DNA from 4 places in the Ewingella allii genome. Region 3 is predicted to be linked to each of the others. Evidence: predicted binding sites of a transcription regulator. Region 3 holds the regulator's gene; each other region holds the start of a gene.

Region 1 (2,206 bases), 990 kb from region 3:
AGGGTTGATGATGGCGCATCTGGAACTTTGGTCAGCGTCGGGCTGAGATACACCGGCGGGCGGCCATTGCCGACGACCTGCTTTTGATAGCCAAGGTCGAGTGAGCTGCGGAAACGATCGCCGCGATAGTCCAGGCCGATAGAGCCAAGGGTCGTACGGCGATATTCATCGTCCACCGCCGCGTCCCCTTCGCGGTGCAGGGCGTTGACGCGCACGCCCCACTGGTCGTTGTCGCCAAAGCGGCGGCCGACGTCAATGCCGGTGCCAATCTGCGAGGAGCTGGTGTAATCCATCGTGACGCGAGTGAGTGGTGCGGAAGAGGCGCGTTTGGGTTCGACGTTAATCGCACCGCCCACCCCGCTGCCGCCCGGGGTGACGCCGTTGATAAAGGCGTTGGAGCCTTTAAACAGCTCGACGCGATCAGCGAAGTTGCTGGCGACCACCTGACGCGGTAGCACGCCGTACATGCCGCCGTAGGAGATATCATCGCCATTGAGCGAGAAGCCGCGCACCATAAAGGTTTCGGAGAAGTTGCCGTAGCCGTAGCCGCTCTGCACCGAGGCATCGTTGCTCAGCACGTCGGCCAGCGAGCGCGCCTGCTGGTCCTGAATCAGTTTGTCGGTGAAGCTAATCACGTTGAACGGCACGTTTTTAGCATCCTGCTCGCCCAAGATCCCCAACCTTCCGCCGTTCGCCACGCCGCCGTCAAGATAGGCTGGCACCGGGGTGTTGCCCCCAGCCTTGAAGTCATCCGCCACGGCGGTGACGGTCAGGGTATCTTCTCCCTTTAGGCTGCTCACGCTGTCTGGCGCAGCTGGCGATGGCGCAGCGGCGTGGGCCAGAGGTGCAGTGATAGCCGAACAGATAAGCACGGATAATAGGCTACGGGTCAGGCGACCCGCCGACGGTGAGCGGTGTGACGTTTGCATAGAGGTTCCCCAATGAACAAAATGAGAATGCCAATGATTCTCATAAAGATTGGGATTATGCGCATTGACTGCTCGATTGCAATAAAATTGGTAATAAAAAAAACCGCCTTTTGAAGTGCATCCAATGGCGGTTTAGTGGGTTGCGTTAATTGCAGCAGTAAGTCTTAGCCGAGGCCGGGAACCCCTTCTGCCGGAGATACCGCCAGCAGCATGCGCACCTGATTAACCAGTTCGCTCATGCAGTCGTCGCGCATACCGTAGGTTTGCAGTTCTTTCTCCAGCGCGAACAGGTATTGCGCGTTGGTGCCGAGCGGCCCGCTGGCTTTGGCAATCAGCGGCGCGATCACCTGATATGAGGTGTCAGCTTCAAACAGCGGGTGTGCCGGGTCCATGATGAACACCAGCGCGGTCACTTTGCGGCCGTCGTCGAGATCCAGCTCGCACCACGTCGGGCAGTAACAGCCGGTGACCATTTCACGTTTCCACAGCAGTTCCAGCTCTTCTCGCAGCTTATCTTCCGGCAGGCGGAACGCCAGACCCGTGGTGCGGCCCCCCTCTTTTAGCGCTAGCATGCGACCCGGCTGGGTGTGCGTCCCGCGTCCCGAGGTCAAGCGCAGACAGAAAGCGCGGTGATAGCCGTTAAGTGTTGCCGGGCGCGCCTCATCCGAGTCAAACACCGGATTCCACATCAGAGAGCCGTAACCGAATATCCATACCGGGCTATTGTCCGGGCGTCGCGCCAGCGTGCAATCGAGCGAGGCGGAACGTTGTTCGGAGGTCAATAACATCGACTCGTCGATGCTGCCGAATGCTGTTTTGCAATCTGCGTTACGCAGAAAATCTCGGGTTAACATTCATCGCCTCCTTCAAAACCACTGCTTATAGAACTTGCCATACTGTTGACGCTGTTTTCTCCGTTATTGCGCTTTATTCCTTTTTAACGCTCTAAAAAAGGAAAAAAACATAAGAATTTCTTTATGTCGTTAATAGTTCAAACCTTATGCGTTTCTGCGTCAGCAATCAAGATTGAAGGTGATCACAAAACGAAAATATGATGAACATTTAGTGAACATTGATAAATGCGCGGCGGGAATGGCAATGAGAGACAAATAAAGCCCGGCACGAGGGCCGGGCGGAAAGCTTTTTAGTGTAAGAAAGCCAAGGTATGCATTACTTTTTGGGATGCCATTTATCGTCATCCCCTTTCTGATAACCGTGCTTAACCGCCGCCCAGGCTACCTTGTGCGCGGTTTCTTCCCGGCTGTCATCACCCTGCC
Region 2 (2,206 bases), on a different contig from region 3:
CGAAACCAACCACCACTTTATGTTCCAGCTCGCCGGTCGCGAAGTCCGCTTCCAACTGGTTATCCACGGCCACGCTGTCCAGAGAGGAGGTTTCGCCACTGTAGTAGCGATTCATCAAGGTGCGATCGGCATTCCAGCCAGCCTGATAAACCTGATCCAACTCGGTGTTGGAGTGGGTGTAGCTGGTGTTTTGGCGGAATGACCATACGTCGTTAAACGCGTGGCGGAATTCGTAGCTGTAAATCTGCTCCCAGCGTTTGAACTGGTTCAGCGAAGATTCGCCGTCGAAGAAGCCACGGCTCAGGCGATCGCCGTACAGGCTGCCATCGGCTGGCACGGCGGCGTGATAGCCACCGGACGGGTCTTTTTGCAGATAAGCGCGCAGTAACAGGGAGGTGTTTTCATCCGGTTGCCACATCAGCTGTGGAGAGATCGCATAACGCTCTTCACGCTGGTGGTCGTACTGGGTGTCGCTGCTGCGAGTCATGCCGGTCAGGCGGAAAGCCCACTGGTCATTGATGGCGTTGGTGTAATCGAACGCGCCGCCCTTGGTGTTTTGCGTGCCGCCTGACAGGCGGAAGTGGCCTTCTTCAGTGAATTGCGGGCGCTTGGAGGTTTCCATCACGATGCCGCCCGGAATGCTCTGGCCGTAGAGGGCAGAAGATGGCCCTTTCAGCACGTCGATGCGCTCAAGGAACCAAGGGTCAACCTGAATGGAGTTGTAGCTGCCGCCGTCGCTCAGAATACGCAGGCCGTCGAGGAAGGTGTTGTTGACGTCGCCGCCGTGGAAACCGCGCAGAGAGATGGTGTCATAACGCGTCGCGCCACCAGCGAAGTTGGTGAATACGCCCGGCGTATAGTTCAGCGCGGCGTTAACGGTGGTGGCGTTCTGGTCGTCCATCTGCTGACGAGTCACTACTGACACAGCCTGACCGGTGGTGATGATCGGCTGATCGGTTTTGGTTGCTGTACGACTGGTTTTCGCGTTGTAACCCTGAGTCGGCGTGTCGGCAGTTTGTGGCGGAGCTGCGGTCACAACAACGGTATCTTCAGCGAATGAGGCAGCAGGAAGCGTCAGCGCCACGGCGCACAAGAGCACCGAGCGTTTTAGAGGGAAGGCCAACAACATATTCAAAGTCCCTATAGATATCGAGATGAAATATCGAGTTATGAAAAAAGTGTGTGTAAAAAGCCCATGACATCGTCATGTGAACTAAAAGCTGGGCATTCGCGGGGAGTTATTCCCACAACAAAAACACCCGCTCAAAGTGGGTGTTTATTCATAACTTACGTGAATGCTAAACTTAATGATAATTGTTATCATTATTGTTTTTCAATTTCAAGGGAACTTTTAATAAAAATTTAAAATGAGGTTGTTTTTTATCCTCATATTTATCATGGAATTGGCCTCATTTTGTTCGGTTACGGCTTAAGTCAATATTGCTTGTTAATAAAATGTTAAGTAAATTTTTGGCAATGATTCAACATGTGCGGAGAAGCTAATGAGTGAAAAATGGCAGCAAGTTGATAGCTATATCGTGGATAAATTGGTGGGCAGTGACGATACGCTGAACGCGATTTTGCAAAATAATACGCGAGCCGGGCTGCCCGCACACGACGTGGCACCTAATCAGGGGAAACTTCTGGCGCTGTTTGCTCAAATGGTCGGAGCAAAACGCATTCTGGAGATCGGCACATTGGGCGCATATAGCACGGTGTGGCTGGCCCGCGCTTTGCCGGAGGGCGGGGAGGTGGTGACGCTGGAGGCCGACCAACACCATGCACAGGTGGCGCGGCAAAATATAGAACTGGCGGGTTTGCAATCGCGCATCAAACTGCACCAAGGCCCGGCGCTGGACACTCTACCGAAGCTAATTGATTCAGGCCCGTTCGATATGATTTTCATCGACGCCGACAAACCGAATAATCCTCATTACCTGCAATGGGCGCTCAAGCTCTCACGGCCCGGTACATTGATCATCGGTGACAACGTGGTGCGCGACGGCGAAGTGGTTAATCCCGCCAGCGACGACGATCGCGTGCAGGGCGTTAGAAGCTTCTTCGACCTGATTGCCGAAGAGCCGCGCTTGAGTGCCACCGCGCTGCAAACCGTCGGCAGTAAAGGCTGGGATGGCTTCTTGCTGGCCCGTGTTTTGTAATAAATTAAGTAATTACTCAAATATCCCTAAACCTTTGCCCTAAATTT
Region 3 (2,206 bases):
TGATCCAAAAGCAGTTGGGTAAAGATGTTGCCGAGGTACATGACATTGCGAAAAGCAGCAAAGAGGATTTGGAAAAATTCGATATTTTGCTGATCGGCATTCCAACCTGGTATTACGGCGAAGCACAGTGTGACTGGGACGACTTTTTCCCATCGCTGGAAGAGATAGATTTCGAAGGTAAGCTGGTTGCCCTGTTTGGCTGTGGCGATCAGGAAGATTATGCCGAATACTTCTGTGATGCGATGGGCACCGTGCGTGACATCATCGAGCCACGCGGCGCGGTTATCGTAGGACACTGGCCAACAGCCGGTTATCACTACGAAGCCTCTAAAGGTATGGCGGATGACACTCACTTCATCGGCCTGGCGATTGACGAAGACCGTCAACCAGAACTGACCAATGAGCGCGTGGATGCATGGGTGAAACAGATCACCGAAGAATTAAGTTTAGCTGAAATCATTGGCTGATCATGAGCTGATAGCAAGAAAGGCCCTGAGTCGTTGATTACACGTCGAAAGGGCCAATCTATTACTGAAATTAACAATTTAACCGCTACAAAATTGTAACTTTCAGCGGTATCAAGGTACACTTAGATCTTGGTTTATTCTATTGATCAAGCCGTTGCGATCTGATCGCGACAGTCGTGAAAAGTGTGATCTTCGTTAACAGATCCCCCTATTCACCATGAACTGATACCACAGGCTTCATGCCTCAACGTGACAAGCATAGTAACAGGACTGAATCCGCATGACTGACAATAATACCGCACTGAAGAAAGCTGGCTTAAAAGTCACGCTTCCGCGACTTAAGATCCTGGAAGTGCTGCAAGCGCCGGAAGGTCATCACGTCAGCGCGGAAGATTTGTACAAACAATTAATTGATATGGGTGAAGAGATTGGTCTGGCGACGGTTTACCGCGTTCTGAACCAATTTGATGACGCAGGTATCGTTACCCGTCATAACTTCGAAGGCGGCAAATCTGTTTTCGAACTGACCCAACAGCATCACCACGACCACCTGATTTGCCTTGATTGCGGCCGCGTTATTGAATTCCGCGATGAGTCAATCGAAGCACGTCAGCGTGAGATTGCGAAGAAACATGGCATTAAACTGACTAACCACAGCCTCTATCTGTACGGCCACTGCGAACTGGGTGACTGCCGTGAAGATGACAGCCTGCATAACGATAAACCAGCACTGTAATTGCAGTTCTGTAGTCATGCGTTATGTTCTGCCTGAGATGGAGCAGAACTAAAATTAGCCGCTGAAAAGCGGTTTTTTTTATGCCTAATTTCCTCCCCGCTCGATTCAGACATTAAAAAACCCCGATCTCTGCATCCGAAATCGGGGTTCTTCATTGTGGCTGGCGGCAAGGCTGACTGCCCTGCCGCTTGCGCCCGTCAACTCACCTTACTTCATGGCGCTCGGCGAGTTGTTGGCTTTGATCTCCTGCCAGATTTTACCGCAATCCTCGGCATAGCTTTGACCATCGCCGGTTTTACGCGCCGTCAGGCATTTCTGGTAGTCGATAACCCGCACGGTTTCTTTCTTCGCAAACGCCTCATGGGCTTTCTCTTTCTGCAGCGATTCCAGAATGGTCTGGCAGGTCGCTAGCTTATCGGCTTCGCCATTCGAGGTATTGATACAGTTGGTGTAAGAGTGACGAAGCTGGTCGGCCTTACTGGCACTCGGGTCAGAACAAGCGCCTAGCAAAGCGACAGAAGCCACCACCAACAACATATTTTTAATCGATTTCATTTTCATTATTTTTTACCCAGAGTCCGATATTAGAAAATGGTGAATGGCGCAATAACAATGAACTTCACGTCTTTCTCATCCTGGAAGATGTTGCCGTAGCCACCGCCCCAGCTTGGGATGTCGGAATGGTTGTCATACTGGGTATAGTGAAGCTTGAACAAGGTGCCTTTGGCACGGCCGCCCTGCACGGTGTACAGCGCATCGAGGCTCCACGCACTCTCTTTCAAGCGCTGGCTCTGGTCGTAAATCGGGTTGGAGCTTGGTTTTGCATCCCACGCATAAACGTAAGAACCGCCCACCGCGAAGCCCGGAAGATCCCATTTCGCCAAGTCATACAGCACGCCCGCGTACAATGCTTTTTCGCCGTTGGCGTTGAAGTCGGAACGGTTGTCCCACCACACGTCAAGACGGCCGTTAGAAGAAGAATAGGTAGGGGTCATGCGTTGCA
Region 4 (2,206 bases), on a different contig from region 3:
GGCGCTGAAACGGCTCAGGCCAGCGTTGGTACCCGCGCCGGTCGTGCCGATATCACTACTACGGAAGCTTTTGGTGAAGTAAGTCAGCAATTCAAACTGGCTGTCGTCTTCCTGATGACGATATTTGAAGGACATATCCTGACGACGCCCTTCGAACTGGTCAAAACGGCGCACCGACTGGAACGGGTTGTCTTTATACTGCTGCGCGGTCAGGCCGCCCGGCATACCGGCGCTGGCGTTGTAGTAATGGAAATTAGCCAACAACTCATCTTTTTCAGTGAAGTTGTATTTGGTTTTGAACATGAAATCATCGATGTCAGTGTTATCGTTGTTTTCGCGATAACCCTGACCATGCAGGCCGGAATAGAGCAACTCCGCGCCTAAGCCGTTATCCGCCGTGCCGCCCACCGAGGCGCTGGTTAGGGTTTTCAAGCCGCCGTGCGCCGCGCCTTCAGTTTGGGTGCTGACATCGCCGCCGAAAGTTTTAGGAATGTCTTTGGAAACGAAGTTAATCACCCCGCCGACGTTCTGCGGCCCGTAGCGCACCGCCGCGCCGCCGCGAATCACGTCAATCGACTGGATGTTGCCCATAGACAGGGGTGCCATGGAGAGCTGTGGCTGACCATAAGGCGCCACCGCCAAAGGTACGCCGTCCATCATGATGGTGGAACGCGGGGAGAGGCGAGAGGTTAAGCCACGCACGCCGATGTTCAGAGATATGTCACTACCGCCGGTGCCGTTGTTTTCCTGTACCTGAACGCCCGGCGTGCCGCGCAGCGCTTCGCCAATGGTTTCAGCCCCTTTTTCACGGATCTGCTTTTGGTCGATAATAGTCCGCGCGCCAGGGTGATCGAGCACCGCCGTTTCATTGTCGCCGCTGTCTAACCAGTTACCTACCACGGTCACAGAATCCGTTCTGTCTTCCGGCGTGGCGGTGGTCGATGGCGTGGCTGTGGCTGGCGTTTTGGTGTCGGCTGCTGATGCGTAATAAGGAAGTGCGATGGCCACGGCCGTGGCAAGGACTGAAAGGCGGTAACGCGCTGACATATCTTGTTTTTTCCTGTTATAAAAAGTGTTAACTTTAGGTAAAGAACGTATGTTTAATGCTAATTGTAATGAGAATTGTTTGCATTATAATCAGGACTGTAAGTATTAGTAAATACTGTGTTTTTTGAAGATTTATCCCCATTCAAGCCGTCTTTCAGGAAGACCTCTTATGCTCGCGAAAACATTGCCGGCCCTACTGTTATTAGGACTGAGTAGTCTGGTGTCTTTTGTTGCTCAGGCTGACCCCATCACGCTGACCGATGTCACCGGTCGGCAAGTGGTATTGCCTAAACCTGCGGAGCGGGTCATTTTGGCCGACTCACGCGCCATTCAGGCTCTTCAGCTGGTTCATCCTACTAAGCCATTCGAGTCAATCATTGCCTGGGATAACGCGCTAAAAGCCAAAGCCCCTGACCTGTTTGCTCTTTACAAGAACGACTACCCAGAGCTGGCAAAATTACCGATGCTGGAGAACGCCTACTACAGCGATTTCAGCGTGGAGAAAACCGTAGGTTTGAAGCCTGACCTGATTATTTTTGATGCGGGCGTAAAGAAGAAACTGGAAGAGAGCCGGGTTCTTGAGCAATTAACCAAGATTGGCGTGCCGGTGGTGTTTATCGATTTCCGCCTGCATCCGCTGACCAATACCGTGCCGAGCATTCGCCTGTTAGGTCAGGCGCTGGGCAATGAGCAGCAAACCGAAGGCTTCTTACACTTCTACCAGTCGCGCATCGACATGATTAACCAGCGCGTAGCGACCCTGACCGACCAGCAGAAGCCAAAAGTGTTTATCGAACGTCACGCGGGCATGACCGGCGAAGAGTGCTGTTTTACCTACGGAAAAGGCAGCTTTGGTGAGTTTATTCAAACCGCGGGCGGGGTGAATCTGGGCAGCGCGCTGTTTGCGGGCAAAAGCGGCACCATTAATCTGGAGCAGCTGATCACCAGCAAGCCGGACGCTTACCTGATGACCGGCGCGGACTGGAGCAGCAGCTTTAAAGAGAGTATCGGCGTGCCTTTGGGCTACAACGCTGACGCCGCGCTTTCGGCGCAACGTCTGGACAAGCTGATGGCGCGCAACGGCGTCAACGTGCTGGATTCCATCAAGCAGCATCGGGTGCTGGCGGTTTATCATCAGTATTACGACAGCCCGCTGAAC

The links. Region 3 encodes Fur, which represses iron uptake genes when iron is present. Its sites were predicted from a motif close to ATAATAATGAGAACNACTATCAA; they were not measured.
Region 1: a site for Fur is predicted at 951-973, ahead of SBO83_RS05915 (TonB-dependent siderophore receptor). Genes of this name have one in related genera too.
Region 2: a site for Fur is predicted at 1,308-1,330, ahead of SBO83_RS18925 (TonB-dependent siderophore receptor). Genes of this name have one in related genera too.
Region 4: a site for Fur is predicted at 1,116-1,138, ahead of SBO83_RS07535 (TonB-dependent siderophore receptor). Genes of this name have one in related genera too.

Annotation. Positions count from the first base shown of each region.
Region 1 is NZ_JAWUDN010000001.1:1,252,912-1,255,117, forward strand. It holds gene SBO83_RS05915 (TonB-dependent siderophore receptor) at 1-929, opposite strand, end outside; gene SBO83_RS05920 (gamma-glutamylcyclotransferase) at 1,094-1,783, opposite strand; gene chaB (putative cation transport regulator ChaB) at 2,100-2,206, opposite strand, start outside.
Region 2 is NZ_JAWUDN010000010.1:130,567-132,772, reverse strand. It holds gene SBO83_RS18925 (TonB-dependent siderophore receptor) at 1-1,129, opposite strand, end outside; gene SBO83_RS18920 (class I SAM-dependent methyltransferase) at 1,503-2,159, shown strand.
Region 3 is NZ_JAWUDN010000001.1:265,596-267,801, reverse strand. It holds gene fldA (flavodoxin FldA) at 1-467, shown strand, start outside; gene fur (ferric iron uptake transcriptional regulator) at 748-1,203, shown strand; gene chiQ (ChiQ/YbfN family lipoprotein) at 1,411-1,749, opposite strand; gene chiP (chitoporin ChiP) at 1,788-2,206, opposite strand, start outside.
Region 4 is NZ_JAWUDN010000002.1:181,914-184,119, forward strand. It holds gene SBO83_RS07535 (TonB-dependent siderophore receptor) at 1-1,047, opposite strand, end outside; gene SBO83_RS07540 (ABC transporter substrate-binding protein) at 1,217-2,206, shown strand, end outside.